DNA from 2 places in the Bacillus sp. DX3.1 genome. Region 2 is predicted to be linked to the other one. Evidence: predicted binding sites of a transcription regulator. Region 2 holds the regulator's gene; the other holds the start of a gene.
What was found. The regulator LexA, encoded in region 2, represses DNA repair genes until DNA is damaged. The targets are predictions, from matches to a motif close to CGAACATATGTTCG.

Region 1 (16,366 bases), on a different replicon from region 2:
CTTGTAGAAACGTTGGAAATCTTTTTAAATAAAGACAGTAATACCAGCGAAGTGGCCAAGACTTTGAATATTCACGTCAATACACTGAGCTATAGACTTAAACGTATCTGCGAAATCAGTAACATCGATTTAAAAGATTCGAATCAAAAAATGGTTCTATACTTGGATCTCAAGTTACAAAAATTCATGTAGCATCATCCTTTTGTGGAATTCCACAAAAGGATGATGCTTTTTTCTTTTTTCTCAACGATGAATAAAAATATTAAACATCTTATACTTGTATTAAAGCCGGAATAACTGAGAAATTGTTTTATCACATTGTATATATTACGAAGGAAAGCGCCGGAGAATAACTACCATTAGTAAAAATAAACAGCTCAAAAATATATGTAAATTAATATAAATAGATTTATAAAAGGAAGGATTTTACTGATGAGAAATACCCGTAATAACAAACGAATAATAATTACAATTATGGCTATTGTTGTAATAGCGGTTAGCTATTTTTTGTTCCAATTTATCAATTCACCTGCAAAGGCTGTTGCTAAGCAAGAAAATGATGTACAGCTAGCAAGTGAACAGCCAAAAAGTGAAGTAAGCAAATCGACACCAAGTCGCTTTAATGGTAAGGAGAGAAAAATTGCTTATCTTACTTTCGATGACGGACCTGGTAAGTATACGGAGGAATTGTTAAAAACCTTAAAGGAAAATGATGTGAAAGCAACGTTTTTCTTAATTGGAGAGAATGTAAAACAGTTTCTAGATTTAGTAAAACGCGAAAAAGCAGAAGGTCATTATGTGGGGATGCATAGTATGACACATGACTTCAAAAAGTTGTATACAAGTGGCGAGTATGTAAATGAAATGAAAGAAGATCAAAGATTAATTGAAAACATTATTGGAGAAGGCCCCAAATTAACGCGTCCTCCATATGGTTCGATGCCTGGCTTAAATGAGGCACTTCGCAATAAGGTTGTAGAAGCTAATTTTAAAGTATGGGATTGGACAATTGACTCTTTAGATTGGAAGTATAACAGAATACCAGTTGACACTGCCTCAGCTCAGATTGTTCAAAATGTAGTTGCAGGCGCGACGAAGTCACAAGAAGTTATTTTAATGCATGATATTCATCCACAATCTGTTGCTGCTGTGCCAGCAATTATAAAGGGATTAAAAGAAAAAGGATATGAATTTGAAGCTTATCATGAGAGTAATCATTTTTCAGTCAACTTTTGGCATGATAAACGTATGTAACATCATGGGAGGAATTAACATTGTTTTATAGGAAAGTAGCATTAGTAAGCGCACTATCAGTGGCATTATTAGGAGGATGTGTAGGTTTAAATCTTGAAGAGGAAGTATATGTAATTTTTGAAAATGCAGCAAAGCAAGAAGAAAAATTATTTAATGATATGCAAAAATTAGAAAAATTAGAGACACAAGAACAGGAGTTGTACGCTCAAATTATACAAGAAGGAAAAGAGAATAACGAAGGGATAGCCCCTAAAATTGATCAAGCTGTTGCAAAAGTAAATGAACGTGAAAAAGTGTTGAAAAATGAAAAGGAGAAGTTTAACCAATATACAAAAGAGTATAATGCAGAGAAACTAGCATTTTACAAAGATGCGAAGATCAAAATAAAAGTACAACAACAAGGATAAGAAGGTTCTGTTGTAAATTTTGCTACAGAACCTTCTGGATGCTCAGGAACATGTACTTGGAATGTCATTAGCTAGTTTACCATTTTGGCTTTTAGTCAATGTATGGATTTTTTACAACATAAGCACCTAGTAGGGAGTAAACGATACAATCTATGTTAGTTGCTATTTGTTCAAATGTAATTGCAACAAGTTTATTTTTCAGAGCATCTCATATGGTAAGAATCGCTATACAAAAACTGGATACTGTTGAAGCAACACAATCTATGGAAGTATTTTTTGCTGCTATCAGTGAGTTAGTCTTACTACATTCTTCAATTCCTTCTATTTTATCTTTGTCTGGTATGTTCATAATTATGTTAGGAATGATAAGTACATAGTTATATTTAACATAAAGGTAAAGTGACACACAAGCAAGATACTAATGCCTAAATAATGTTTTAAAACTAGTATAACACTAGATTATGAATGTGAACAAAAGCCAATGTCCTTAGCAGATAGAAAGCAGATTTTTCTTTGTAGAATTGAACCTGGCGTACGAAATCCACGTTTTGTTAGTACTTACCTATAAATATGAAAATTTTACAGGTGTTTCATTAAGCTTTAAGGAGGTTTTTTCATGGGCTATGATACTGTTGCATCTTTACAACATATGCAACGGCTACAACAAGATGAAGCGGCAACAGGACAAAATTTTGTTTTAAAACGAGTAAATTCAGGTTTGGAGATTGTAATGTTTATTACAGGAGTATTCTTAACTCCTTTGACTTTCACATTATCTTTCTGGGTATATTTCTTTTATTTTTTATTAAAAGAATATACTACTAAAACATATTTAGTAAAAAACATCAATACTGGTGAAAAATTTAGAGTTGATAAACAAGAATTTAAACAATATAAAAAAACATTCAGAGCAAAAGAACTGATCATTTAGTTAATTTACTAGGTACTACAATTTAATAATATACATATCATTTACATAATTTTCTAAATGCAATTGAATATGACTTTATACCTAAGTATATTCCAAATATAATGCTTTTTTCCTTGTTATTCTCTGACTTAATTTTTGAAAAAACATTTTACACATCTTATCAAAAAAGGAGTATCTTATGAAATATTTCTCAAAAATTTTAGTGATTATATTTCTAATTGTAATATATAGTTGTATTATTTTTGGCTCTGGTACAGATAGCTAAAAGAAAGTGCCCTTGAGGTCGTCTTTCTCTTAAGCTTTATATAAACAAAGACGAAGTCTCCAACTAGACTTCGTCTTTTTGACGTACAATGAATTACAACATTTAATAGCCATAATCTCAATATTTCTCCTCATTTATCAACCTGTTTATATTTTTGCAAACTTTGCAACAAAAACTTTATTAATTAATCGACTTTGTAGTTGAGCAGAAAAAACATGACAAGTATGGAAAAGTAATATTACCAAGGTCCACGTAGCAGTATTCTTTTGTGGAATTTCACAAAAAGATACTGTCTTTTTCTCTTTTCTCAACAATGAAAAAGTATTTTGAACACTCTATACTTGGATTACAGAAAAATAACTCAAAGATGAATCCGGGGAGGCAATCTAATGATTATTGGAGTACCAAAGGAAATAAAAAATAATGAAAATCGTGTGGCGCTTACACCTGCAGGAATTATTCCATTTGTAAAAGCTGGTCATAAGGTGTTAGTTGAAACAAACGCTGGTGTTGGAAGTGGATTCAGAAATGCAGATTATGTACATGCTGGTGCTGAAATTCTTGAAAGTGCTGCTGAAGTATGGGAGCAATCGGAAATGATTATGAAGGTAAAAGAGCCTCTCGTCAGTGAATATGCTTACTTCCGACCAGGATTAATTCTATTCACATACTTACATTTGGCGGCGGAACCTGCTTTAGCACAGGCTCTTAAAGATGCAAAGGTTACTGCAATTGCATACGAAACAGTAGAAGTGAATCATACGCTTCCCCTTCTTACACCAATGAGTGAGGTAGCGGGACGTATGGCTGTACAAATCGGAGCACAATTCTTGCAAAAATCGAACGGTGGTCAAGGTATTCTTCTTGCAGGGGTTCCTGGTGTAAACCGTGGTAAAGTTGCCATTATCGGAGGAGGTATCGTCGGAACAAATGCTGCGAAAATGGCCATCGGCCTTGGTGCTGATGTAACAATCATTGACGTGAATGCAGACCGATTACGCCAACTAGACGATATTTTCGGTACTCAAATCAAAACATTGATGTCTAATCCGTTCAATATCGCGGAAACAGTAAAACAAACAGACCTTTTAATTAGTGCTGTATTAATTCCCGGTGCTAAAGCTCCTAAACTTGTCACGGAAGAAATGGTAAAAACAATGAAATCTGGTGCTGTAATTGTGGATGTAGCGATTGACCAAGGTGGAGTGGTGGAAACATGTGATCATGTAACAACACATGATAATCCAACTTTTGAAAAATACGGGATACTTCACTACTCCGTTCCTAATATGCCGGGCGCTGTTCCAAGAACATCTACTATTGCTTTAACGAATGTAACTATTCCATATGCCTTACAAATTGCCAAAAAAGGCTTACAAAGAGCAATCTTTGAAGACGAGGCCTTAAAACTTGGCCTAAACACACTGAACGGTGAAATCACATGTGAAGTGGTTGCGAAAGAACTTGGCTACACTTGTGTATCAACAAAAGAAGCTCTAGCAAAAGGAATTGTATGTAATTAAGATTTATCTAACACCCCTTAGGAGCTATCTTGAGGGGCTTTTTGTGTATATATACAGTTGCACAATTAGCATAGAACTTAGATAAGGGAGAATGGTATTAATTGTATAGCTTCTTTATTTTTTTTAAAGGGAAACATTATTTCCTAAACACAGTTGTTTTTTATACAGAAATACCTTGTTGTTATTAATTAAAATTAGAGTAGCATTAAGATACAATTTTTTTTGGGGGACAAAATGAAACAAATGAACATAAATATCAAGTTATCTCTTATACAATTATTACTTTTAGTACTAAACTTACTTGTATTTTCTGCGACTATGAGACTTTTACCTTGGTTTATCGAAAATGATTTCGGTTGGTATGAAATATTAATTACTGCTCCTTTATTATTTAATATTAGTGTAATTATGATATATTTTCAAAAAAGTAAGGTCCATGACTTAGCAATAACACGGCAAACATTCTCTTTGTTTCTAAATTAGCTAAATAACTTAGAAGCGAGGAATAATAGTATGACAAATCAAAAAATATTTAATAAATCATTTCTGTTTTTATTTATCAGCAACTTTTTAGTATTTATAGGATTTGAAATGTTAATCCCTATTTTACCAGTCTATTTGTTAAGTATGAATGCATCTACTATGCAGGTAGGTTTAGTAACGGCGTTATTGACGATAGGCACTGTTCTAATCAGACCTTTTATAGGATACTATTTAATTGATAACCAAGGGAAAAGTCTAGTTATTGGTGCAGGTATAGCTTTACTGTTCATTACATTAGTTTATCCTTTTCTTCATATTGTATGTCTGTTCCTATTGTTACAAGTTTTTCGTGGAGCAGCATGGGGTACGTTGACAACAGCTAATAGTACAATGGCTGTGGAATCAATTCCAAAGACACGATTAGGAGAGGGGATGGGATATTTTTCTATTTCCGCAACGATTGGGGCAATTATTGCACCGAGTGTGGGTATCTTTATATATGATAATTTTACCTTCGATATATTAATTCGTTCATCCGTTATACTCAGTCTATTAGCAGTCATTGCGATTCAATTTACCTATTTTCCTGTTCCTGTAAAAGTTGAAAAGCAATCATTTCGATTTTTGAATATGATTTTTGAAAAAGAGGTATGGTTTCAGGCCTTACTAGCGGTAATAACAACATTTAGTTTTGGGGCTATTATGAACTTCCTAGTTCTATTTGGAAAACAAAAGGGGTTAGAGCATATTTTTCTATTCTTTCTTATAAATGCTATTGTTTCAACTTTAATACGTCCGTTTACTGGAAAATGGTATGATAAGCGAGGACCTTGGTCTATAATCATTAAATCCGCTTTGATCGGGTTTTTGTCATTGATTATTTTATCTTATGCAACAAATGATTTACACTTTATTATTGCTGGTATTTTATTCGGTGCAGGTTATAGTACAATTATGCTGTCTTTACAAACATGGGCTGTTCAGAAAGTAAGTAAAGAAAAAACCGGAGCAGCCAACGCGACTTTCTTTTCCAGTTTTGACATTGGTGTTGGAATGAGCACATTTGTATTAGGAATTTTCACTAAGTGGTATAACTTAGATACAATATTTCAGATTGTTAGTATTAGCTTTATCATCGTTGCTTTTTTGGTATATAAAGATTATTTATACGAAAAAAAGCAACGGTGATAAAATAAAAGCTAATCTTCTCTATCTTAAAGGTCATCAGCTTTTTTGAATCAGGTATTGTCTTGCCATAGATTTTATGTGTCTTGTTAGAAAGCTTTATATTCGAACATTATCCCCCTCAACGCACAAAAATATGATTCCTTCTTTAGCAACGAGATACAGGTGATGTTTAAGTTTTTGATTTAATAAAGGTGTTAATCCTCATGCCATGGGATTAAATACAGTTATAGTTTTCTAAAATGCTATTGTCATCTCTACAAGAATTGTATAAGTTAAAAAGGTTCATGAGATTTAGGAGGATTTTTGTATGATTAATGATTTGAAAGAACAGGCACTTGATGAGCTTGATGAAAGATGGGGATTAGCAGTAGGAGTTACATTAATCATTATATTTCCCTTTGTATGGTCTTGGGGCGGGAGCAAAGTAATAGAATCGTTTATGATAGATATTATTGTAGTACTAATGATTGGGCCTTTAATTTTAGGCGCCTCTCAACTTGCTTTAAATACAGTTCGTGAAAAAACAGTTGAAATTGAGCAATTATTTGAATGGTTTACAAAGGTCAATAAATGTATTAAATCAATTTTAATATTTTTATTAATTAATGTTTACCTTTCTTTATGGACAGTACTATTTATTATTCCAGGAATTATCAAATTTTTTTCTTATACCATGACCTACTTTATATTAAATGACCATCCGAAATATTCAATGAACCAAGCTATTACTGAAAGTCGTCGTATGATGCACGGACACAAAATTGATTATTTCTTAATATGTTTAAGCTTTATCGGTTGGTTTATATTAAGTATCATTACTTTAGGAATCGGTTTCTTGTGGTTAATCCCATATTTTTACTCTACAAAAGCAGCTTTTTATGAGAAAGTTTCACAAGACTATTTCAAAAAACAAAATCTTATGTTAAAAAAAACCAAGCATAAACCTTAAGTGTTCATGCTTGGTTTTTTTTAGGGATGTTATAAATTTTTGTACCGTTGAACGACCGATGACCACTTATTTTAGCGATTGTGTTATGATATACATATCACTTGCAGTAAATGTTTTACGCGCAAAATGAGTGAACATTCCATAAATACGAAAACAGCTAATTTTTACCCTGATTAGAGAAAATTCTCCGTTTGTATCTTTGTACCAGCATACCTTAGCTATTTTTCTACAATCTTATAATTCTTGTGTGCCACAACTGTTAAGTGGGGCGATTTGAATTCAAGAAGCATCTTTTGTTTTAAAGCTCATTGCTTGTTTTAAACGGATAGGGTGTTTTTTTAGGAGGCATCAGGATATAAACCGTATAGAGCAACTCCAATTCGCACCATATCCAAGTGCATTTCTGGAAAATTCATGGTGGCTGCACTATTGCAACAATGTTTCAAAGGTATATGAATTCCTTCATTTTCAATATGGCCAATTATTTCTTGAAATTTATTAAATTGGTCAAATGTAAAAGCTTTATCTTTACTATCCGCACTGGAAAAATGAGTAAAGATTCCTTCTAAATAAACAAAAGGAACCGCAATGGCCTTTTTCGCAAGAGTGAGTGCCTGAGCAGCGGACGGTACTCCAATCCTTGACATCCCTGTGTCCAACTTTAAATGAATGGCCACTAGCCTTTTTAATTGCGCAGATTGAGCAATAATTTCATCTAACACTTCATGGTCAAATACGGTTAACGTGATGTTCTGTAAAATAGCTTCTCTAATAGAGCGTACAGGAGTATATCCCAGAATAAGAATAGGGGCAGTTATCCCATTTTCTCTTAATTTTATGGCCTCATCTAAAAAAGCAACTGCAAGATAATCTGCTCCTGCTTGAATCGCTGTCATTGCAACTTTTTCTGCACCATGTCCATACCCATCTGCTTTCACAACAGCCATTATCTTTGTTTGGGGATTTATATTTGATTGAAACTGATTTAAATTATAGGCAATATTATGAAGTGAAGTCTCTACCCAGGTATCACGGTAACTAAATTGGTTCATCATCCCGTCCCCCTTTAATAAAAATCCCCCCAAGAGCGTCTTGAGGGGATGAACGATGAAATCTGGAAATTTTTTAATTAGCAGCTAGTTCTTTTCAAGAGCATTTTCAACTGTTACATAATGATAGCCAAGACCTTTTGCAACTGCATTGAAGGTGATTTCCCCTTTTACTACGTTTACACAACATTTTAGTGCTATATTTTTAGTAATGGCTTTTGCTAGACTTTTTTATCAGCAATTGCTACTGCATATGGAATTGTAACATTCGTTAATACAATTGTTCCTGTTCTAAAAACCGCTCTAGGCATATTTGCAACAGACTAATGAACACCCCCATATTTTTCAAATGTAGGATTATCATGAGTGATTATATAATCGTAAGTTTCAACAATGCCACCTTGGTCGATGGCAAAATCGACAATAACTGAACCAAGTTTCATTGCTTTTACCATTTCTTCTGTAACAAGCCTAGGGGTCTTTGCACCAGGGATTAAGGCTGCACCAATTATTTGAAGTACTGTGCTTCTAGACTTTAGTATAGAATGTTTATTTTATAATTACATTGTTGTCAAAAGAGAAAAATAGGATTCCTTTTTGGTAAAATTCACAAAATGTTCATTATCGCAAATATTTTTCGAACTTTACACCAATGTATAACATTATTTTATTGTTTGGGTCTTTAATATCAATTTCGCCTATTTCAGATATCCTCTTTAGACGATAAGTTAGTGTGTCGGTGTCTTTGTCTAGATAAACTTCAAGTGTTTTGACAAGATTACAATTGTACTTTGAATCATATAAACATAGTATTAATCTTTCCAATATTAATTAATGACCATGAATATTATTCTTTGTGCTTACCCAAACACTATTAAACGTGCTCAACCATCTATAACTGTAAGTTGGCCTTTAACTGAAAAAACTGTAGTTGGTTGGGGCGGTAATAGTGTCAAAGATAATTTACCTCATGCAACATGGGCATCAGAGAGATGGGCATATGATTTAGTAATGGAACCATATAATATTAATAGTGACAGTAATGAAGATTACGGAATATGGAATAAAGAAATTCATTCACCGGTTTCTGGAATAGTAATTGCTGTTTCAGATGATGAAGCTGACATTAAACCAGGGTCAGAAAATTTTATTTCAATGGAAGGAAATCATGTGTACATAAAAATAAAAGAAACAGGTACTTATCTTTTACTTAACCATTTAAAAAAAGATAGTATCTCTGTTGAAGTAGGAGATCATGTAAAACCAGGGGATGTAATAGGACGTGTTGGGAATAGCGGTTCATCTTCAGAACCTCATTTACATATTCATCATCAAAGACAAGACCCAACTAAAGTTATACACCCTGTCTTAGCAGAAGGACTACCTCTATTTTTTAAAGATATAAATGGTGACATAATGCCGAAAAAAGATGCTGTTATAAAACCCCAAAATACTCCATTAAAGTAACAATTTTTTATTTGCAAAAATTTATATCCTGAAAAATTAATTGGTGTGATTCAGCTAACGAGCGCTAATATTCAACAAAACGAACCTAAAAATGATCAAACATTTTTATAAAAAATAATCATCTAATAACAAATTGAACTCACATTTTGATTAATCTTTTTTCAAAATGTGAGTTTTTCTTATGTTATAAATCCAGCGTTTGTAGTCCCATTTTAATCAAACACTATTCCAAACCAACAGTAACGAAGGCTTTGAAATTAGAAAATACAGAATTTACCCATAATTTTTCAAACTAACATCATAATATCAATTATAAACTTAATAGGATTTTCAGAGAGCGGTCATATGGCCGCTCTTTTTTATTTTAACCAATATTTTCTTAAAAAAGACTTCTAAAAGAACGTAAGTTCGTATATAATAAGAACAAATGTTCTGTTGTTAGGGGTGGTTATCTTGTATGATTATTCTCTTTTACCAAATCGAATTATTTTATGTGTAGATCTTCGTAGCTTTTATGCAAGCGTATCCTGTATCAAAATGGGCCTTGATCCATTACGGACAAAATTAGCAGTAGTAGGTGACGTTAATCGCAACGGTTCAATCGTTTTGGCAGCGACTCCTCCACTTAAAAAATTAGGGGTAAAGAAGATGAGCCGGCTATACGAAATACCACGAAGGCAAGATGTCATTGTGGTAAATCCAATCATGGAAACGTATATTAGATGCTCGAATTACATAACGAAATTAGCTCTACAATACGTAGCGCCAGAGGACTTTCATCAATATTCAATAGACGAATTCTTCATGGATATGACAGCAAGTATCCATTTATTTGCGAATGATCCGTATGATTTTGCACTGAAATTTAGAAGTGAGATATATCAGCGTACTCGCATAGACAGTACGATTGGTATCGGACCAAACTTATTAATGAGTAAAGTAGCTTTGGACGTGGAGGCAAAGAAAAATAAAGACTGTATCGCTTATTGGACCTACGAAGATGTACCTATAAAATTATGGCCCATACGCCCTCTAAGTGAGTTTTGGGGTATCTCTCATAAAACAGAGGCGAAGTTAAGCCGAAAAGGGATTCATACGATTGGTGATTTAGCTAATTATCCACTTAAATATTTAAAACAAAGTTTCGGGATAATCGGTGAGGAGCTTCACTTACATGCAAACGGAATAGACTTTAGTAGGATTTCTGAAAAATACATTCCAACTACGACATCTATCGCTAAAAGTCAAATCCTGTTACGTGATTATACGATAGATGAATTTCCGATTATTTTATTAGAACATACCGAGGAAGTTTGTTATCGATTACGTATGCAAAAGAAACTTGCTCAAACAATCCACTTTTCTATCGGTTACAGTAAGGGATTTGCAGGCAGAATAAGCAAAACGCACACGTTAAATCGACCAACTAATCTAACGATGGATATTTACCATGTTTGTACATATTATTTACACGCACTGTATACCGGTGAACCAATTCGAACTGTAAGCATTTCCCTAACGAATCTAATAAACGAAGGAGAAGAACAGATTTCTCTATTCGATAATGTTATACAGCGAGAAAAGGAAATGAGATTAACGAAGGTGATGGACGAAATAAGAACTCGCTTCGGTAAAAACAGTATTTTGCGAGGCGTTTCTTACACAAGTAGCGCTACCGCAAGATACAGAAACACATTATTAGGGGGACATAAATCATGAATAATGCAAATATGCCAAAAGGAAGAGGAATGGTAAAGTGGACTCCCTTTGCAAGTATGCCGGAATAATTTGCTGGTATACGAAAGATTATCGAGGAACAGATAAAGGTATCAAGGCCTATTGTTACCCAAGACGCTAAGGAACGAATTGAAAGTAAACTAATAAGTTCGTTGTTATCCGAAAAGGAAATACTGATTACATATTATGAAGCCGGTTATATACTCACAAGTTATATGACTGTTATCGATATCGATCCTATGAAGCAGGAAGTGATATGTAACGATGCATTTTATCATAAAAATACCTTTAAATTTATCAATATAATTGATGTTGAATAGGAATGAACCAATATCGTTAAACAAAAATTCACCCTAACTTAACACCACGTTAATATTGCGGTGTTAAAATTTTACATGTAGTTAAATAACGTAAAAGGGGACGAGGTAATGGAACGGATAGAACCTTTAGACTTATACGAATTGAAGATGTCCGCCGGACAAAATCTAACTTTTTATAATACGAAAGTAAAACGCGGTGTAAATACGTACAATTTTGAAATCTATAAGGCGAGTGATATTATTTCCGTTTATTTCGTTGACGAAAACGGGAGAACACTATCTATCGCCAGCACTGAAGAAATGTTAGCGATGTTGTTACATGATGAGGACAAGGTGAAATACAGAAATATCGTAGGGGATGCGGAGTGGTTACTACTGGACGGGATAAGTTCTCAAAGAGGGATGTCGAAGGAGGAGCAAGCGGCATTTCTTTACTTGAAGGAGAACGTGTTAGAGGAAATGGCAACGGAGTTAGAAGTGTAAGATAAAACCGCCTATAACGGGTGGTATTTTTTGCGTTATTTTGTATTTTTTAATGCTTTTTTTTAACGTTTCAACTGTTTGTTCGAGCCATTCCAAGGGTGTTATTTCTAAACCTTCAAAATATATTCCATCTGCAGAATACTGTATGTACTCATTTTTTTCTTTATTACTATAATCACTTTGAATAAAACAATTCGATTCGGTAAAAATGAATAGTCATACACCATTATTTCTCCTTAAAACATAGAATATATGTACTTATTGTATGCGAACTTATGTTCTTTTACAAAGAGTTTTTTGTAAAAAAAATAGCCCCGCTCAATTGAGTGAAGCTACATCCAAAAATCATCAAAATCTACTTTATATCCTTTCTTCTTCAAAGCTTTAATTATTTTTTGTCCATTACCCAATGACGGCTTGTATTCGTTTGATCTTGAAATTCTACTGATGGTATTTTGATTTACTCCACTCCATTCCCTCAATTCCGTTTGACCAATTTCATTTCTTCTTAAAAACTTACCGAACTTAGATAGTGGTTTCCCCAATCCAAACACTGATTACACTCCTATTCTTATATACTTGTTTACTTCCATTTTTACCAATGCATGATTTTTTTAAACAAAAGTGTTAATAATGTACAAGCTGTGAGTAATATGATTTACCAAAGCAGCTGCCAAAGTAATGAAATAAAGTATTACCAAAATAGATAAAGGTTACGCTGTCAAAGTAAGTCATGACGGATTACCAAACTAGCTATCAAGGTTTTTATCAAAGTAATGCTACCAAGGTTTTATGTGAGTGAGATTATGTGGAATCAATATTTTTGATTCTGTTTATAAAGGAGTGATTTCCGTGAGTTTTAGAAAAGAAGTAATTCCTTTTCGTTCGTTTATGGATAGTTTATATAAAAACAAAGAAAATAAAGTTCGTAGTTTTAATTCATTAAGTCCGTTAGCATTTCTTCATATGTCGGAACCAATATTAAATACCTATATTGCATTAGGGATAATGGGTTCAGTTGTAATTAGTGCGGTCATGTTAGAAAAGTATCTTGTGCAACATGATCATGTATCCGCAGCACGTTGGTTATCTGACGGATTACATTATGGCATTCGTATTGGTGGAATTGGGTTTATTGGATATGTGTTTATTCGTATTGTGACAATGTTTTAGGAGGTGCCTTATGGACATCGTAAAAGAATGGTTGCAAAAACGTAGTTTAAAACATCAACTTGCAGAGGTGTTTCGAAAAGCCGGTTTATATTTTGAACATGAGACACGAGGAGGTAAGGTGCAGATTTATCCAAAGATACATGACGTTTCATCTACAAAAGAGCGTGTACGGTATATATTTACGATTCCAAATGGTTTGGATCCGCAGAAGATAGAAAAAAAGTGGTTTTGCTTTCAACAAATATTAGGGAAAAACATTGCTATAGATGGTGATATAAAGAAATTTGTGCTCAATGTGTTTCATTCTGCTGCAGGTCTTGAGCGATATGATTACAGTTATAAGGCGTGGCAACCACTTTTAAAAACATACCGACTCCCAATTGTTGTTGGGCGTGATCAATTTGGTAAGATGATTGTCTATGATATGGTCGATGCCAACACACCGCATTTGCTTGTTGCTGGAGAGACAGGAAGCGGTAAAAGTAGCATGGTACGTGTCATTTTATCTACACTAATCCAATGTATGTCTCCTGATAAATTACATTTGTACCTAGGGGATTTAAAGAACTCTGAATTTCACTTCTTACGAAGAGTGCAGCATGTAAAAGAGGTTTGCATGGAAGAAGTCGTAATGAAGATCATGCTTGAAAAACTATGGAGTGAAATAAAAGAACGTAGGAAGCTCATGGAAGAATATGAAGTGGACCACATCGATGAATACAACAAAGTAACTACAGAAGATAAGAAACCATATATTTTATTTTGTATCGATGAAGTAGGCATGCTTCAGGCTGAGAAAGAATGCATGAGTAAAGTCGAAAAGATATCAGCTGTCGGCAGGTCATTGGGTGTATTTCTTATGCTTTCTATGCAACGTCCTGATGCAAAAGTATTAGATGGTAAGTTGAAGCTTAATATGACCGTTAGAATGGGTTTTAAATGTGACAGCGTAATTAACAGCAATATCATGGGTACACCAGGAGCAGAAGAATTAGAACAGTCCGGACAAATGATTTTAAAGTTAAATGGATTAAAGAAAGTGCAAGCTCCTTATTTAGAATTAAGTAGAGCGAAACAGATAACAGAACCATATCGCGTCGGTAAAGCAGATGTCACGCTTCTGAGTCAACAAGAAGAACAACAACCTGTGTTTGGAGTGTTAGACGATGAGAACGAGGGATAAAGCGATTCTGAGTGATTTACAGAAGTTTCGTTGTATGTCTAGGGATGATATCATTGATTTGCATTTTGGAGGGCTGAAGAACGCAGTTACTTGTTGCAATACGGTGATGAAACGTTTACGTAGAGATGGTTATGTGGATGCAAATGTGTCACAGCAGCCATATATATATTTCCCCCAACCAAGTACAGTACGAAAAACAAGCCAGAAGATCCCGCATTTTCTTGGTATTGTCGATGTATACAAACAACTCATTCATTTTGAACAGCCAAAGGTATTTAATGTAGAACCGAAATATAGGAAAGAGCACATGGAACCAGATGCCTTTACTATATGGCGCAAAGCTCCATTTTTTATTGAGGTGCAAAAATCAGTGTATAGTAAATCGGTTATGCAAGAGAAGATTAACAGGTATGAGTATTACTATGCAAGTTTAGAATGGCAAAACGAATCATGGCAGCCTAAAAATTCAAAGTTCTTTCCTTCTATTCTCATCATTACAGATAAGCACTATGATATTAATTCTTCTAATTTACGTATCTTTCAAGCCACATCGATAAATGAGTTTATGAATATAATAACAGTTAGATCATAGAGAAAGGGTTCTGGTGCAAACCTCTAATTTTGTAAAAATATGAATCGATATTAACTTTTTTATTCCGAATAAAAATCGCCCGTAGAGCAGGTAATATTTATAGTGATTTAGCTGTCTGCTTCTTTTTGCACCAGAACCATAATATAGTGCCGGTTTTGCTTTTTTTACAGCCTTTTCCGAACGGGAAAGCCCATCGTCTTTAGGCAGGGGATGAAAGTGAGATTGGATACGGAGTACCACTAAAAACCGTAAGGGTTGTGGTACCTTAAGTATCCAAAATGTTGGTATCTTTTCATATCCCTAACGTTGCAGTTTAACAACTTAACTGATACAATAGGGATATGAAAAATGATTATAGAAGAACCAAAACAACTGTATCATTAATTAACTATCATTTTGTGTTTTGTCCACGATACAGAAGAAAGATTTTCCTTAACACACAAGTAGAAGAACGTTTCAAAGTGTTGATTCAAGAAATATGTAGCGAACTGGATATTATTATTGTCGCAATGGAATGTGACAAAGACCACGTTCACTTGTTCTTGAATACACTACCAACACTTAGTCCAGCTGATACAATGGCAAAAATAAAAGGAGTGACCTCAAAACGTTTGAGAGAAGAGTTTCCTCATCTCATGCACTTGCCAAGTCTATGGACACGTTCCTATTTTGTTTCTACTGCTGGGAATGTATCAAGTGAGACAATTAAACATTATGTCGAAAGTCAAAAAACGAGGGGGTGAAAGTTGTGTCACAAACTATCACAGTCAAAGTTAAATTGCTTCCTACAAAAGAACAAATCCAACTATTGGAACAAAGTAGTTACGAGTATATCAAAGTCATTAATGCACTTGTATCTGAAATGGTTGGAGCAAAGAAAAGTACTAAGAAAAGTACAAAAGATATTGAAGCCAATATCCCAAGTGCAGTGAAGAATCAAGCAATTAAAGATGCGAAAAGTGTATTTTCTACAAAGGTGAAGAAAAGTAAATACAAAATCGTTCCGATTCTAAAGAAACCCGTTTGCGTATGGAACAACCAAAATTATTCATTTGACTTCACACACATATCGATTCCGTTTATGGTGAATGGAAAGTCAACTCGCTTAAAGGTTCGTGCTTTGTTAATCGACAAAGATAATCGCAATTTTAACTTGTTAAAGCACAAGTTAGGTACACTTCGTATCACAAAGAAATCGCATAAGTGGATAGGACAAATTTCGGTCACGATTCCAACAACAGAAAAGACCGGAACAAAGATTATAGGTGTAGATTTAGGTCTCAAAGTTCCTGCGGTAGCCATCACAGATGATGACAAGGTTCGTTTCTTTGGTAATGGTAGGCAAAACAAATATATAAAACG
Region 2 (16,366 bases):
GAGAATTATCGGGACATCTTAGAAAGCTACCGGAAGAAGAGAGAAAAGATATTTTATACGATTATGAGGAACATTTTCAGTTTGGGCTAGAAGAAGGAAAGACAGAAGGGGAAATTGTTAAAGGGCTCGGTTCACCAAAAGCAATTGCGAAAGAAATGTTGGCATTATATCGTTTTGATGAGATGAAAAAAGATCCGTCTGCTTCGAATATAACAAGAGCTGTGATGGCAGCGGTCGGGCTTAGTTTATTAAATTTTATTATTGTATTAGGGCCTTTAATTGCAATAGTAAGTTTTATATTTGCACTTTGGGTTGGTGGGGTTGTTAGCGTTGTGGCACCACTATTGGTAGTAATTAAAATATTAACTGGTACTTTCTTATGGCTTGAGGTATTTGTTTCTATTACGTTTGTCGGACTTGGTTTGTTGTTATGCATAGGTGCTTACTACTGTACAAAATGGTTTGGGAATTTTTGTATGAAATATGTCAATTGGAATCTCAAAATGATTAGAGGAGAGTAGATGAGATGAAAAAGATATTGTTAGGGGCTGTTGCTTGTATTATTGTTGGTGTTATTGGTATATCGCAAACATATGCCAAAACAGTAGAAGAAGCGGAAAAAGGGGATACAGAAAAAGTTATTAAAAATAAAGCAATTAAAAAGTTAGAAATTGATGTAGATGCCGGAGATGTTATGATTCAAAAAGGAAATAATTCTTCCTTTTACGTAAAGCAATCAGGGCGAGTTGCGAAACAAAAAGTAAGTATTGATGAAGAAGGAGATACATTGAAAGTTCAGGGGAAAATTAAAAAAGGAGTTTCATTTGATTTTTCATTCTTATCTTTTGGATTTAAAACACCAAAAGTAACGGTTATTGTTCCGGAACGTTCATATCAGGAAATAAAAGCGAGTTCGTCAGCAGGTGATATAAGAGTAATTGATGTGAAAAGTGATCGTGTGAATGCGTCAACGCTTGGTGGAGATGTAGAAGTAGAGCGAGTAACGGCAAGTGAAGTGGAAGGATCTTCAAAAGCTGGAGAAGTGAATATGAAAAAAGTAAGTGGTAAAGTTGTGGCAGAAACAACTGGTGGAGATGTGGATGTTATCGATCATGATCCGAAATATGATGTGAAAGCAAGCACAACAGCAGGAGATGTCGATATTCGTTTACTAGAAAAACCAAAAGATGCAACAGTAAGTGGGAAAACATTCGCTGGAGAAGTGGAGATTTTTAAGGAAGAAACGAAGAGTGTAACAATTGGAAGTGGTAAAGTAAAGATTAGTGGACAAACTTCTGGTGGGGATGTAACAATTGAAGCGAACTAAAAAATAGACCAGTCCGACTGGTCTATTTTTTAGTGTAAATGACGATATACACCAATTACTTTTCCGATAATAGACACTTTATCCAAAAGGATAGGTTCTAAAGAAGAGTTTTCTGGTTGCAGACGGAAATGATCTTTTTCTTTATAAAAGCGCTTTACAGTTGCTTCATTTTCTTCTGTTAAAGCAACAACGATTTCCCCGTTGTAAGCAGATTGCTGTTGGCGAACAACAACTAAGTCTTCATCAAAAATACCCGCTTCAATCATACTATTTCCAGAAATACGTAACATAAATACTTTATCGGATCCAGAAACGAGGTTTGCAGGAAGTGGGAAGTGTTCTTCTACGCTTTCAACTGCTGTAATTGGTGAACCAGCTGTAACTTTTCCGACAATCGGTACGTGAACGACCGATTGCGTATCCGTTTCGATTCGGTCGGATCCTAAAATTTCAATTGCTCTTGGCTTTGTTGGGTCGCGGCGAATATAACCTTTTTCCTCTAGACGAGATAAATGTCCGTGCACAGTAGAACTAGAAGCAAGGCCAACCGCTTGACCGATTTCACGTACGGAAGGTGGATAGCCTTTTTCTTGTACTTTTAGCTTAATGAAGTCGAGAATGTCTTGCTGTCGTTTTGTTAACTTTTCCATGATTTCAACACCTCGTTTTCTTTCAATTTTCTTACTTATAAGTATAACATGCGAAAAAACATTCTACAAACATAAGTTCGAACAAAACGACAATTCATGATACACTAATAGAAAAATCGAAATAAGGAAGAGGGTTTCGAAATGAATGCAATCATTTATGCCCGTGTAAGCACAACGAAGGAAGCGCAGGAAACATCATTAGCACGCCAAAAAGATGAATTGTTGCATTTAGCTAAGCTGTATCAAATGAATGTTATAAAAGTTGTAGAAGAAAAAGCGAGTGGCTATAGCATTGAACGTGATGGGATATTAGAAGTGCTGGATATGATTCGTGATGAACAGGTCGATGTGCTTTTGATTCAAGATGAAACACGTCTCGGAAGAGGAAATGCAAAAATTGCTTTAATGCACTGTTTACATAAAGAAGAGGTAAAAGTGTATACACATACACATAATGGTGAATTACAGCTGTCTGATTCTGATTCTATGGTTCTAAATATTATTGGTATAGTAGAAGAATATCAGAGGAAAATTCATAATTTGAAGATAAAACGTGGGATGAAACGAGCTGTAGAAAAAGGATTTCGTCCAGAGAAAAATTTAAAAAACCGTCATTTAAGTACAGGGCGTGAAAAAAAAGAAGTACCAATTGAAGAGATTGTTCGTCTGCGCCGTAATGAATTAACATTTGAGGAAATTGCAGCAACGCTCCGTGGTTTTGGGCATGATGTATCAAAAGCGACAGTACATCGTCGTTATGTGGAGCATACGAAGCAAATGCTTGATAAACAAGAGTAACTATTGTATGATAATAAACAGTTTTAAGTAGAAAGGGGATTCGAGATGCTAAGTCACGAACTCATTGAACGCATTAACTTCTTAGCGAAAAAGGCAAAAGCAGAAGGTTTAACTGAAGAAGAACAACGTGAGCGTCAATCGCTCCGTGAACAATATTTAAAAGGATTTCGTCAAAATATGTTAAACGAATTAAAAGGGATCAAAGTCGTTAACGAAGAAGGTAAAGACATTACACCGGCGAAATTAAAAGCGTTAAAAAAGCAAGGTAATGAAAAGCTAAATTAAAGGATGGGCATAGCCCATCTTTTTTTGATTTTAGTAGAAATAGATAAGGATGTTAGTACTATATAAATCCATTTTGATTTTTCGACATATAGCCGCGGCTATGGATAACAAGAGGTGACCTGCACTCGTTTTCTCTCTTTGTTTTCACTTAGGAAAAGGATCTGACCGCTTCTATGCATGGTCGGATGCTCTCTCCCACCTAAAAAGAAGGGGTTTATGTCGGTTTTTTAATTTGTATTTATATACTCATCACTTCTTATTTGATAACATGCCAATTTTGGTTGGTTGTTGCTTCAATTGTACCTCGGTCTAATATATAATTCGCAATAAGCTCAGACATATCAATTGGTATATCTTTTATAATGGGCTTATTTTGATACATAGAATAATTTCCACCACCACTTGCACGATAATTGTTCATGACCACATCATACTCTTGATCAAATCGAATAGGAGACCCTTCATGTTGTAAAGAAATGACTCTTTGTCCAACTGGCTTTGAAATGTTTAATACATATGAAATTCCTTCCCACATATCGTAGTTATAATGCTGTGGTTTTGGTTCAATGAAAGAAGGATTTACAATGATATTTCCGTCCATATCTAGCGTGAAATATGTAGCAGATAGCTCAAGAGCCTCTTTTATATCTTTTCCTGTAACACGAATCACTTGTAATGTATTTGGATAAATATAATTCGAAACAATATTTCTCATTGTAATGCGATTTGGAAAGCCAGGTGCTTCATTATGAAACAGACTCGTACAAGAAATCTTTCCACCAGCCGCGTGCATCTGCACGTTATTTATGAATTCAATAAAGGCATGATCTTGTAAACGCGTTTGCATCACATCGTGGATCAGCATATCACCAACAATCGTACCAATTGGCTGATCTAACCATTCTTGCGTTTTTTTCTCATATGTAGATGTGAGTGAAAGTACCGTTTCATCTGCTGGAACATCTTCTACAGATAACAAGTCAGAATAACAATCTTTAACAATCCACTTATTATTGTGTTTTGTAAAGGAGACATGTACTTTTCCTAAAAATTGCCCATTGCAGCCTGCCTGTAAGACTGCCACACCGTTTACTTTTGTATGAGCAATATAACGATGTTGATGTCCTGTTAACAATATATCGATTCCTTCTACTTCTTGACACATTACGTATCCTTGATTTTCTCCAGTTAAAACTTCCGTTGGCTCTCCTGTTTGTAAATCACGTTCAAATCCACCATGGTATGCCACAATCAGTAAGTGTGGCTGTTCCTTTTCACGAATGTAAGCTGCCCATTTTTTTGTTGATTCTAGAGCGTCTTCAAATGTTAAGTTTTCAATATGATGTGGCTGTTCCCAGTTTGGGATGTAATGAGTTGTTACGCCCAATATTGCAACCTTTATATCAGGATGTATGTGTTTGATGAGATAGGGCTTTCCAAAGTAAGGCTTCATTGTTTGTTTATCTAAAATATTAGCGGCTAGGTAAGGCATATTTGCGTTCATAACAGCTTTGTTTAATATGTCCATTCCATAGTTAAATTCATGATTTCCAATAATCGCTGCATCATAACCAATATGATTGGCTATGATGGACATTGGATTTTTTTCTTCCTGCATATATTTGGCGTAGTAATAGGTGAGTGGAGTTCCTTGTATGAAATCACCATTATCAATTACGAGTACATGTTCATTTTGAGCACGTTCTTGTGCGATACGTGTAGAAATTTTTGCGATTCCTCGTTCTGTTTTCTCGTTATTCCGATATTGAATAGGAAAAATAGTGCCATGTACATCACTTGTTAGCAAAATGTCTATATTTACAATGTTTTCGGGAGTCAATGTTATCAACCTTCTTTTACTGTTATCTTATTCATAAAGCATAACAGATAATTATGATTGAGTAATATATAGAATGTTTAGAAAGTGTAAAGATTCTGTAAATTAAAGAAGAACTGGAAAAATATATGCTATATTTCTACATGTTTACAGCTCGTCATTTTATAATTCGAAAATTGGAGGCTTTGACATGTTTAAGAAAGTTTTAGCATTGGGTACGTCAGTAGCATTAGCGGTAGGTCTATTAAGCGGGTGTGGAACAAAGGAAACAAGTGGAAGTAAAGATACGAAAAAAGGGTATGTTCCCAAAACATTAAATGTTCAATTTGTCCCTTCGCAAAATGCAGATACGCTTGAAGCAAAAGCAAAACCGTTAGAAAAATTATTAAGCGATAAGCTTGACATCCCTGTCAAAGTAAGTATTTCAACAAATTACAACACAATTGTAGAAGCAATGGCATCTAAGCAAGTAGATGTGGGCTTTTTACCTCCAACTGCATATGTGTTAGCACATGAAAAAAAAGCAGCAAATGTGATACTTCAAGCACAGCGTTTTGGAGTTGATGATGCAACAGGACAACCGACAAAAGATCTAGTAGATTTTTATAAATCTGAGTTCGTCGTAAAGAAAGATTCTAACATTAATAGTATTAAGGATTTAAAAGGTAAAAAAATTGGTTATCAAGATGTGACATCTTCTGCTGGATATGTATGGCCTGCAGCTGTTCTAATGAAAGAGGGTATTGATCCATTAAAAGATGTGAAACCTGTTACATTAAAAGGGCATGACCAATCTATTATTGCTCTTCTCAATGGTGATGTGGATGCGGCAGTTGTATTCCAGGATGCTCGTAACATTGTAAAAAAAGACTATCCAAACGTATTTGATCAAACAAAAATTGTGAAATTTACAGAGGAAATTCCAAACGATACGATTACTGTACGTTCTGACATGGATGCTGATTGGGTGAAAAAACTACAAGATGCATTTATTGAAATTGGAAAGAACGAAGAAGGGCATAAAATTATTAAAGAAGTGTATTCACATGAAGGATATATCAAATCTGATGATAGTAAATTTGATATTGTTCGCGATTACGGAAAGAAAGTAAAAACGCAGTAACATATATGATGTTTTGAAATGATAACTGAAGATGGCCAACTAGCTGAAACGACTTTCGGTTTCCGCTAGTTAGCCTTTTTTTCACTTTATGCTTATATAACGTTAGGAAAGTAGGGAAGGTTTGTGATAGAGTTTCGTAATGTTTCTAAAGTATATTCCAATGGTACAAAAGGGTTAAATGGTATTAATGTAACGATACATAAAGGGGAATTTGTTGTTACAGTAGGATTATCAGGAGCTGGGAAATCAACGTTACTCCGGTCTATTAATCGTCTTCATGAAATTACAGATGGGGAAATTATCATTGATAGTCAATCCATTACAGCGGCAAAAGGAAAAGAATTACGTCGTATGCGCCGAGATATCGGTATGATTTTTCAAAGTTTTAATCTTGTGAAGCGCTCTACTGTGTTGAAAAATGTGCTAGCCGGGCGTGTTGGATACCATTCTACATTGCGCACAACACTTGGACTCTTTCCAAAAGAAGATGTGGAGTTAGCATTTCGCGCATTAGACCGTGTAAACATTTTAGAAAAAGCATATTCACGCGCTGATGAATTGTCGGGTGGACAACAGCAGCGTGTTTCCATTGCTAGAGCGCTAGCGCAAGAGGCAAAAATTATTTTAGCTGACGAACCAGTTGCTTCTTTAGACCCGCTCACTACGAAACAGGTTATGGATGACTTAAAGCAAATCAATCAAGAATTCGGGATTACAACAATTGTAAATTTACATTCTATCGATTTAGCAAGAGAATATGCAACCCGTATCATTGGGCTACATGCAGGAGAAATTGTCTTCGATGGGCCAGTAGAAGAAGCGACAGATGAAAAGTTCGCTGAAATTTATGACCGCCCTGTTCATAAAGACGAGTTTTTAGGAGGGGCAGCAAAATGAGCGAAGTAACCCTGAACAGAAAAACAATGCCACCCCCTCCAAAGAAATTGAAACATATGTTAACAATCATCCTTATGATTTTGTTGTTTTGGGGGAGTAGTGTACAAGTAGATGCGTCTTTTTCAAAGTTGTTAACAGGTCTTCCGAATATACTGGACTTGCTGAAAGAAATGGTACCACCAGACTGGAGTTATTTTGGGGCAATTACGAATGCAATTTTGGATACTATTCGAATGGCGATTATCGGAACGACTTTAGGGTCGATTCTCGCTATTCCGCTCGCCTTGCTATCAGCAAGTAACGTGTTCCCCTCTACTTTTTTATATGGACCAACTCGATTTATATTAAATTTAATTCGTACGATACCGGATTTATTATTGGCAGCAATTTTTGTTGCAATCTTTGGGATTGGACCGCTTCCTGGCATTTTAGCTCTTACTTTTTTCTCAGTTGGGATTGTCGCAAAATTACTTTACGAATCGATTGAAGCTGTCGATCAAGGTCCGCTAGAAGCGATGACAGCAGTGGGGGCAAATAAAGTGCAGTGGATTGCTTATGCAGTTATTCCGCAAGTAACAGCACATTTTGTTTCTTACGTATTGTATACATTTGAAGTAAATGTACGTGCCGCAGCTGTTTTAGGTTTAGTCGGAGCTGGGGGAATTGGTTTATATTACGATCGAACACTTGGGTTTTTACAATATCAGCAAACTGCTTCCATTATTATTTATACACTTATTGTGGTATTAATGATTGACTATATGAGTACGATACTACGGGAGAAATTATTATGAATGGGACGACAAAACCAATTCCAAAGCCAAAGAAACCAAGTTTATATCGCTGGATTATCATTGGTGCACTAGCGGTAATATATATATGGGCGTTTTCAGGTGTTCCAATTGATGGTATTAAGGAAACGGCTGGTCAAATTACAAAGGCCATTATGACAGGAATATTTAATCCGGATTGGAGCTATGTATCTTTACCAGATGGTGAGGACTTACTGCACGGACTTGTTGATACATTGGCGATTGCTGTTTTAGGAACATTTATATCTGCTTTTCTGTGTGTGCCGTTTGCGTTTTGGGCTGCAACAAATATGAGTACAGGAAAAATGACTTCTGGCACAGGGAAATTTGTATTAAGTTTTATCCGCACGTTCCCCGAATTAGTCATGGCACTTCTATTTATAAAAGCAGTAGGTCCTGGCTCTTTCGCCGGAGTTTTAGCTTTAGGGTTACACTCAATTGGTATGCTTGGGAAATTATATTCTGAAGGGATTGAGAATATAGATAAGGGACCTACCGAGGCGCTAGTTGCTACTGGAGCAAATCGCTTTCAAGTGCTTTGGTATGCGGTATTGCCGCAAGTATTACCGGACTTCTTATCTTACACGCTCTATCGCTTTGAAATTAACGTTCGTTCAGCGGCTATTTTAGGTGTAATCGGAGCGGGTGGAATTGGAACACCGCTAATTTTTGCCTTAAGTTCTCGTAACTGGTCACGTGTAGGGATTATTTTGCTTGGGATTATAATAATGGTTATCATCATTGACTTTATTTCTAGTTCTATTCGAAAACGGATTGTATAGTTCGCCTTATTCATGTGAGAGACCTTCCTCTATTTTAGGTATATACATTGCCTAAAAAGGAGGAAGGTCTTTCTTTCATAAATCTTTATTATTTTTATCTTTTCTTATTGACTCTAACGTTACGTTATACTTTATTGTATGTACTGAGGGAGGGCAAAAACGATGAAAATGAGAGTGAAAGAAGTAGCGGATTTAGTTGGTATTAGTGTGCGCACACTACATCATTATGATGAAATCGGGTTGTTAACCCCGGGAGAAACGACCGAATCTGGTTATCGCCTTTATTCCAATGAGGATCTGGAGATGTTGCAACAAATCTTGTTTTTTAAAGAACTTGGTTTCCCTTTAAAGAAAATTAAAGAAATTATCAATAATCCTTCATTTAATCGTGAGGAAGCGCTCATGTTACACCGTAAAATGTTGGTGGAGAAGCGTTCTAGACTGGATAAAGTGATTGCGACGATTGATAAGACAATTCAACATACAAAAGGAGAAATTCAAATGACGAACAAAGAAAAATTTGAAGGCTTTGACTTTAGCCATAACCCATATGAACAAGAAGCACGTGAGCGTTGGGGGGATAAAGCAGTCGACAAGGCGAATAAAAAAGCAGCGAATATGCCGAAAGAGGCACAAGAAGAATTTAATGCAATTTATAGGAAGCTTGCAACTCTTCGCAATGGTTCACCTGAATCAGAAGAATCTCAAGAAGCAATTCAAGAATGGTATGACTATTTACAAAACTTTGGGGAGTATTCACTGGATGCATTCAAAGGATTAGGTCAAATGTATGTCGATGATGAACGTTTTACGAAAAATATCGATCGATTTGGTGAAGGGTTAGCAAAATTTATGTGTGATGCGATGGCGGTTTATGCGGATCGTAATAAAAAGTAGGATTGTTTATAACTGAAAAGACGAGCTTCTCTATCTATATAGAAGTTCGTCTTTTTTCGTTCCATTAGAAGGAATTGTAGTGTTATTTATATAACGAAGGTTTCAGGAAATGCTAATGGACGATGAGGTGATAGGATGTTTCATTTTTGTAAAAGTTTATTCTTATTTGGCGCTATAAGCACTTGGCATCTAGCGAATGTACCACAGATACAAGAACAAGCTCCAGAGATTATAAAGACATATACAAACATACCTGAAATAGATAATTGGGTTACTGTTCCAAAAGACACCAAAGAAATTATTATATATGTGAAAGCAAAACATACAGAAACTATGTTGTTCTGGCTTATTCCAACAGGTACAGCTACGTGGAAAGAAAGGAAATTACTCGGATATGATACTGATGGAACAGATGGATGGTCTCTGAAGTGGCATGTGAGCGGGAGGATATTACATGATCATATCCATGTACAAGCACTTGGTTCTACATCAATAAGTAATGATTCAATTAATGTCCATTCGCAATTCAAATGAAGAGAAGGACACTCTTAACAAAAACGTTCCCTCAATTTATATATGGGATTATCGGTAACTAGTGAAAAGGTCAGATTCTAGGTGAAAAATAAGGAAATGCTTCCAGGTTATTATATGATGAAGGGAGATGATGAAAAAGCGGAGGGGATACTATGGCCTTACAACATGAATTTGTGTTTGTTTCACATGAAAAAAGAGAGTTAAGTTTTGAAGATTTTGATTGGATTGCAAAAAGTTTTGGTTATAAAAAAGATGCGGCAGTTGAAGACTGTGTCATATTAAGTGATGAAATTGTCCTATATTTGTTAGATTTTTTAAATTGGCTTCCAACATACATTCCTGCAAAAAGAGAAAAGGGATTTGGAATTCATTATTATGGTATTACAAAATTTGAAAAAGAAGGAGCAGAAAAAGCGATTGATTTATATCAATCATTAATCAGTATATTTTCGTTAGCACCTGAAAAAATAGAACTCACGGGATCATTTCAATGGACGAGTGATTGTAATACGGATGGAGAGTATGAAAAGATTTTTTTAAATCGGGATATTCTTTGTGCGGAATTAGAGTCTTTAGTTAAACTATGCTATAAAGTGAAAGAGGGGGAAGGATATCTTTTGCATTTCGGAGTTTAATGATCAAAACAAAATGAACAGATAATTCCTTTTGTTTGAAAAATATAGATATTGAAAAAGTATAACATATTGAATGCCCATACATTACGGAATTCACTAAGTTTTTTATAAAAAATCGAAAAAACATCAACATATTTGTCGATACATGTTGTATAATCTTGCAAGGAAAGATATCATATAGATGTGTAAAACGTTTACTAATATAAGTGAAGGGAAGAATAGCATGTCACATTCAATCGAACAACTTTCTATCAACACGATTCGCACATTATCCATTGATGCGATTGAAAAAGCAAACTCTGGTCACCCAGGAATGCCAATGGGTGCAGCACCAATGGCGTATACATTATGGACGCAATTTATGAAACATAACCCAAATAACCCAACGTGGTTTAACCGTGATCGTTTCGTATTATCTGCAGGTCATGGTTCAATGTTATTATACAGCCTTCTTCATCTGTCTGGTTACGACGTAACAATGGATGATTTAAAGAGTTTCCGCCAATGGGGAAGTAAAACACCAGGTCACCCTGAGTATGGTCATACTGCAGGCGTAGACGCAACAACTGGTCCACTTGGACAAGGTATTTCAACTGCTGTTGGTATGGCGATGGCTGAAAGACATTTAGCAGCGAAATACAACCGTGATGCATACAACGTTGTCGATCATTATACATACGCAATTTGCGGTGATGGCGACTTAATGGAAGGTGTTTCTTCTGAAGCTTCTTCATTAGCTGCACACTTAGGTTTAGGCCGACTTGTTGTGTTATATGATTCTAACGACATTTCATTAGATGGCGATTTAAATCGTTCATTCTCTGAAAGTGTAGAAGATCGTTATAAAGCATACGGCTGGCAAGTAATCCGTGTTGAGGATGGAAATGATGTAGAAGCAGTTGCGAAAGCAATTGAAGAAGCAAAAGCTGACGAAACACGTCCAACGCTAATTGAAGTAAGAACAACAATTGGTTTCGGTTCTCCAAACAAATCAGGAAAATCTGCTTCACATGGTTCTCCACTTGGTGTAGACGAAACAAAATTAACAAAAGAATCATATACTTGGACATTTGAACAAGATTTCCATGTACCAGAAGAAGTGTACGAGGATTTCCGCAAATCAGTACAAAATGCTGGTGAAACAGCACAAGCTGAGTGGAACACAATGTTCGGTGAATATGCACAAGCACATCCAGAATTAGCAAACGAACTGCAAACAGCAATGAAAGGTCTTCTTCCAGAAGGTTGGGATCAAAACTTACCAACTTATGAATTAGGATCAAAAACAGCAACTCGTTCTTCTTCAGGTGCTGTAATCAATGCAATTGCAGAAGCTGTACCATCATTCTTTGGTGGATCTGCAGACCTTGCTGGTTCTAACAAAACATACATGAATAACGAAAAAGACTTCACACGAGCAGACTACAGCGGTAAAAACATTTGGTACGGTGTACGTGAGTTCGCAATGGGTGCAGCAATGAACGGTATCGCACTTCATGGCGGTTTAAAAACTTATGGTGGTACGTTCTTCGTATTCTCTGATTACTTACGTCCAGCAATTCGTCTTGCGGCGTTAATGCAATTACCAGTAACATATGTGTTCACACATGACAGTATTGCAGTTGGAGAAGATGGACCAACGCATGAACCGGTTGAGCAACTAGCAGCTCTTCGCGCAATGCCAAACGTATCTGTTATTCGTCCTGCTGACGGTAACGAATCTGTTGCAGCATGGAAGTTAGCATTAGAATCTACAAATACACCAACTGCATTAATCTTAACTCGTCAAGATCTTCCAACATTAGAAGGTGCAAAAGACGATACGTACGAAAAAGTAGCAAAAGGTGCATATGTAATTTCTGCAAGCAAGAAAGAAACTGCTGATGCAATCTTACTTGCAACTGGTTCTGAAGTAAGCTTAGCAATTGAAGCACAAAAAGCATTATCACAAGAGGGCGTTGACGCAGCTGTTGTCAGCATGCCATCTATGGATCGCTTTGAAGCACAATCTGCTGAGTATAAAGAATCTGTATTACCAAAAACAGTAACAAAACGTTTTGCGATTGAAATGGGAGCTTCTTTCGGTTGGCATCGTTATGTTGGCTTAGATGGAGACGTATTAGCTATCGATACATTCGGTGCTTCTGCTCCTGGTGAAAAGATTATTGAAGAATACGGATTCACTGTAGAAAACGTTGTTCGCAAAGTAAAAGAAATGCTTTAATGATTTTTGAAAAATCTCTCCGGCATGGAGGGATTTTTCTCTGTAAATAAGTCTATTCGACAGAAAAAGTTTTTTCTCTCTCCACAGTCAGACAATCATTGCATAATTCCTTCTATATAATGAAGAGAAAAAGGTTGTCCAGATCGGGAGGGAAAGAATGAAAACGTATGAACTGTATTTAATTCAGGAAGATATTGCGAAGAAGTATTTTGGTCGTGAATTTTTATTGTTTGATCTGTTTGCTCGCTTTTCGGCATCTCGATCCCTTTCGGAAAAGAAAGTATTATACAAGCAGATGAAGTATATTACCATACCACTGCAGGTGATGAAAATTCATCATAAATTAGAACAAACTTTGCATGGTTGTGGGAAATATGAAAGAACACATCATACGCACATGTTTCATAAAGGCGATGAATATGGAGAAGTAACGGTAAAATCACAATATATTCGTATGAATACGTCAGGAAATGTAGCAATGGAAACGACTTTCTTTGAGGTGTTAAGGAAATGCGAATTGACATTTTTAGCAATGGATTATGATAGTAAACAGTATGGTTGGTTAAATCCTCTGAAACAAGCACGAACATATGTGTAAAAAATGTCGAATACAATCTTGTCTTATTTAAAAGGTTTTAGTACACTGTAAGGTAGACAACATGAAGGAGGAAAATATATGTCGATTTGGGTAGTTGTGCTAGTGGGCGTATTAGCACTAGTAGCAGGCGTGGCGTTAGGATTTTTCATCGCCCGTAAATATATGATGAATTATTTACAAAAAAATCCACCTATTAATGAACAAATGTTAAAAATGATGATGATGCAGATGGGACAAAAACCATCCCAAAAGAAAATCAATCAAATGATGAGCGCAATGAACAAACAACAAACAAAATAAGCGCTGTAGGGCACTCTCACCGAGTGCCCTTTCGTTTTGTTAAAAATAAGTGTTTAAAACTTTTAAAAATTCTGTATTTTTGGTAAACTGAAAACATCGCTCATTTTGAGATAGGGGGGATATCATGAAAGTCTTTTTAGACCTAGCGTGGTTTTTTAAACAAGAAAAACGAGCGTACATAATGGGGATTATTTTGTTGTTTGGCGTGGCGTTGCTTGAGCTTGTTGCACCAAAAGTAATTGGGATTGTCGTAGATGAAATTAGCAATCAAACGTTAACATCTGAAAAGCTGTTACAGTGGGTTGTTATTTTAGTTGTTGCCGGGGTTACGATGTATATATTACGCTACATATGGCGCATTATGATTTTTGGATCTTCCTTAAAGTTAGCAAGACAATTACGAAAAAAGCTATATGAACATTTTACAAACATGAGCCCGTCTTTTTATCAATCACATCGTACAGGAGATTTAATGGCACATGCAACGAATGATATTCAGGCGATTCAACAAACAGCCGGTGCGGGTGTATTGACGCTTGTCGATTCATTAGCAGTAGGTGGATGTGTGCTAGTTGCGATGGGCTTTACAATTAGTTGGAAGTTAACATTACTAAGTTTAATCCCAATGCCGATTGTAGCCATTTCAACGAACTATTATGGTACTTTATTACACAGACGTTTTCATAAAGCACAGCAAGCGTTTTCCGAAATTAATGATAAAGTGCAAGAAAGTATGAGTGGAATGAAAGTCATTCGTTCACTTGGTCAAGAAAAAGAAGATTTACAGGCGTTTCGTAAGAAGTCAGAAGATGTTGTACATAAAAATATGCTAGTGGCTCGCATTGATTCATTATTTGATCCAACAATTGCTCTTATTGTAGGTTTTTCATTTTTAATAGCTGTTTGTTATGGCTCATTATTAGTTGTTCGTGGTGAACTGACAATCGGTGAACTTATTACATTTACAACCTATTTAGGGACACTTGTTTGGCCGATGCTTGCATTCGGTTGGCTCTTTAATATTATGGAGCGTGGGCGTGCCTCTTATGATCGCGTTCAGAAGATACTATCACAAACTTCAGATGTCCAGAATAAAGAGGAAGCGGTACAAACGACGGCAAGCGGTAATATTACGTTTGCGATTCATTCGTTTTCTTATAAGAAAAATGATGTCTTGAATTTAGAAGATATTCATTTTTCTTTGAAAAAAGGTGAGACGTTAGGCGTTGTTGGGCGTACTGGTGCAGGAAAGACAACGTTATTGAAATGTTTAATTCGGGAATATGATCATTTCAATGGAACTCTGCAAATTGGAGATAAGGATATTCGTGATATGACGCTTCACGGCGTTCGATCTGCTATTTCATACGTTCCGCAAGATCATTTTTTATTTTCCGCAAGTATTGGTGAAAATATTGCATTTGGAAAAGCGGATGCCGTATATAAAGAAATTGCACATGCGGCTGATATTGCTTGTATTCACGACGATATCGTTCAGTTCCCAGAAGGATATGATACGGTAGTAGGGGAGCGAGGCGTTTCTTTATCAGGCGGACAAAAGCAACGTATTTCAATTGCTCGTGCTTTATTAACGAATGCCGAAATTTTAGTATTAGATGATTGCTTATCCGCAGTTGATGCAAAGACGGAAGAAACAATTTTAACAGCGCTCAAACGTGAACGTGAACAGAAAACGACGATTATTACAGCACATCGATTAAGTGCAATTCAACATGCAAACCTCATCCTTGTTATTGATGAAGGGAAAATCGTGCAGCGTGGTACACATGAACAACTAATGGAGCAAGAAGGTTGGTATAAAGACATGTATGAAAGCCAACAGTTAGAAGCGTTAGTTGAGCAAGGAGGCATATAATGGCTGAGAAAAAACGAAGCGACTTATGGCGATTGCTCTCTTATATGAAACCATATAAAGGGTTGTTGTCACTGGCGTTTTTATTCCTAGTTGGTGCAACTGTTACGGAAATGATGGGACCGTTTTTAATTAAGCAGTTTCTTGACGAACATTTAGTGCCACGCAGCTTTGAGCAATCTGCACTCATAACGCTCTTTGTGGTATATATGGTTGCTCATTTGTTAAAAGTATTGTTTACGTATTTGAATTTATTATATTTCCAAAACATTGCATTTAAAATTGTACAAGATATGCGGGTCGAAGTGTATGAGCATGTACAACGATTATCGCTCAGCTTCTTTGATCGTACGCCAATTGGTACCCTTGTATCTCGTGTGACAAACGATACAGAAGCAATTAAAGATTTCTATGTCGGTGTTTTATCAACATTTGTTAAAAATGTCTTCTTTTTAATCGGGATTTTAGTGGCAATGTTCTTACTCGATGTCAAACTTGCATTATATTCTCTCGTATTAATTCCAATTATGCTTACAATTATGACAGTGTATCGCCGGAAAAGTTCGGTTTTTTATTTAGAACTCCGTAATCAATTAAGTTTTTTAAATGCAAAGCTTAATGAATCCATTCAAGGAATGAACATTGTGCAAGTGTTCCGCCAAGAAAAACGGATGCGGAAAGAATTTGAAGAAGTGAATAATAAACATTACGGTGCGGGGCGACGTACATTAAAACTAGATGCATTATTTTTACGCCCAGCAACAGATCTTGTTCATATTATGGCTATCGTATTA

Region 1: QRE67_RS27205 (Y-family DNA polymerase) is a predicted target of LexA. The motif match lies at 9,914-9,927, and genes of this name have one in related genera.

The regions. Positions count from the first base shown of each region.
Region 1 is NZ_CP128160.1:2,140-18,505, reverse strand. Features, by position in the region: gene QRE67_RS27265 (PucR family transcriptional regulator) at 1-192, shown strand, start outside; gene QRE67_RS27260 (peptidoglycan-N-acetylglucosamine deacetylase) at 433-1,254, shown strand; gene QRE67_RS27255 (YkyA family protein) at 1,275-1,661, shown strand; partial or broken gene QRE67_RS27250 (multidrug resistance efflux transporter family protein) at 1,696-2,048, shown strand; gene QRE67_RS27245 (hypothetical protein) at 2,278-2,592, shown strand; partial or broken gene QRE67_RS28995 (IS6 family transposase) at 2,891-2,968, shown strand; gene ald (alanine dehydrogenase) at 3,247-4,380, shown strand; gene QRE67_RS27235 (MFS transporter) at 4,894-6,051, shown strand; gene QRE67_RS27230 (DUF975 family protein) at 6,359-7,000, shown strand; gene alr (alanine racemase) at 7,339-8,055, opposite strand; partial or broken gene QRE67_RS27220 (alanine dehydrogenase) at 8,137-8,561, opposite strand; gene QRE67_RS27210 (M23 family metallopeptidase) at 8,890-9,516, shown strand; gene QRE67_RS27205 (Y-family DNA polymerase) at 9,970-11,235, shown strand; gene QRE67_RS27200 (YolD-like family protein) at 11,313-11,573, shown strand; gene QRE67_RS27195 (hypothetical protein) at 11,682-12,056, shown strand; partial or broken gene QRE67_RS27190 (hypothetical protein) at 12,045-12,245, opposite strand; gene QRE67_RS27185 (transcriptional regulator) at 12,389-12,610, opposite strand; gene QRE67_RS27180 (hypothetical protein) at 12,909-13,229, shown strand; gene QRE67_RS27175 (FtsK/SpoIIIE domain-containing protein) at 13,240-14,412, shown strand; gene QRE67_RS27170 (replication-relaxation family protein) at 14,396-15,004, shown strand; gene tnpA (IS200/IS605 family transposase) at 15,346-15,747, shown strand; gene QRE67_RS27160 (RNA-guided endonuclease TnpB family protein) at 15,753-16,366, shown strand, end outside.
Region 2 is NZ_CP128153.1:3,341,649-3,358,014, reverse strand. Features, by position in the region: gene QRE67_RS16635 (DUF1700 domain-containing protein) at 1-521, shown strand, start outside; gene QRE67_RS16630 (DUF4097 family beta strand repeat-containing protein) at 527-1,327, shown strand; gene lexA (transcriptional repressor LexA) at 1,357-1,977, opposite strand; gene QRE67_RS16620 (YneB family resolvase-like protein) at 2,119-2,775, shown strand; gene QRE67_RS16615 (DUF896 domain-containing protein) at 2,821-3,060, shown strand; gene QRE67_RS16610 (bifunctional metallophosphatase/5'-nucleotidase) at 3,317-4,900, opposite strand; gene QRE67_RS16605 (phosphate/phosphite/phosphonate ABC transporter substrate-binding protein) at 5,088-6,020, shown strand; gene phnC (phosphonate ABC transporter ATP-binding protein) at 6,144-6,917, shown strand; gene phnE (phosphonate ABC transporter, permease protein PhnE) at 6,914-7,711, shown strand; gene phnE (phosphonate ABC transporter, permease protein PhnE) at 7,708-8,511, shown strand; gene QRE67_RS16585 (MerR family transcriptional regulator) at 8,674-9,408, shown strand; gene QRE67_RS16580 (hypothetical protein) at 9,544-9,942, shown strand; gene QRE67_RS16575 (coproporphyrinogen III oxidase) at 10,095-10,577, shown strand; gene tkt (transketolase) at 10,801-12,801, shown strand; gene sirA (sporulation inhibitor of replication protein SirA) at 12,959-13,399, shown strand; gene QRE67_RS16560 (YneF family protein) at 13,478-13,699, shown strand; gene QRE67_RS16555 (ABC transporter transmembrane domain-containing protein) at 13,824-15,575, shown strand; gene QRE67_RS16550 (ABC transporter ATP-binding protein) at 15,575-16,366, shown strand, end outside.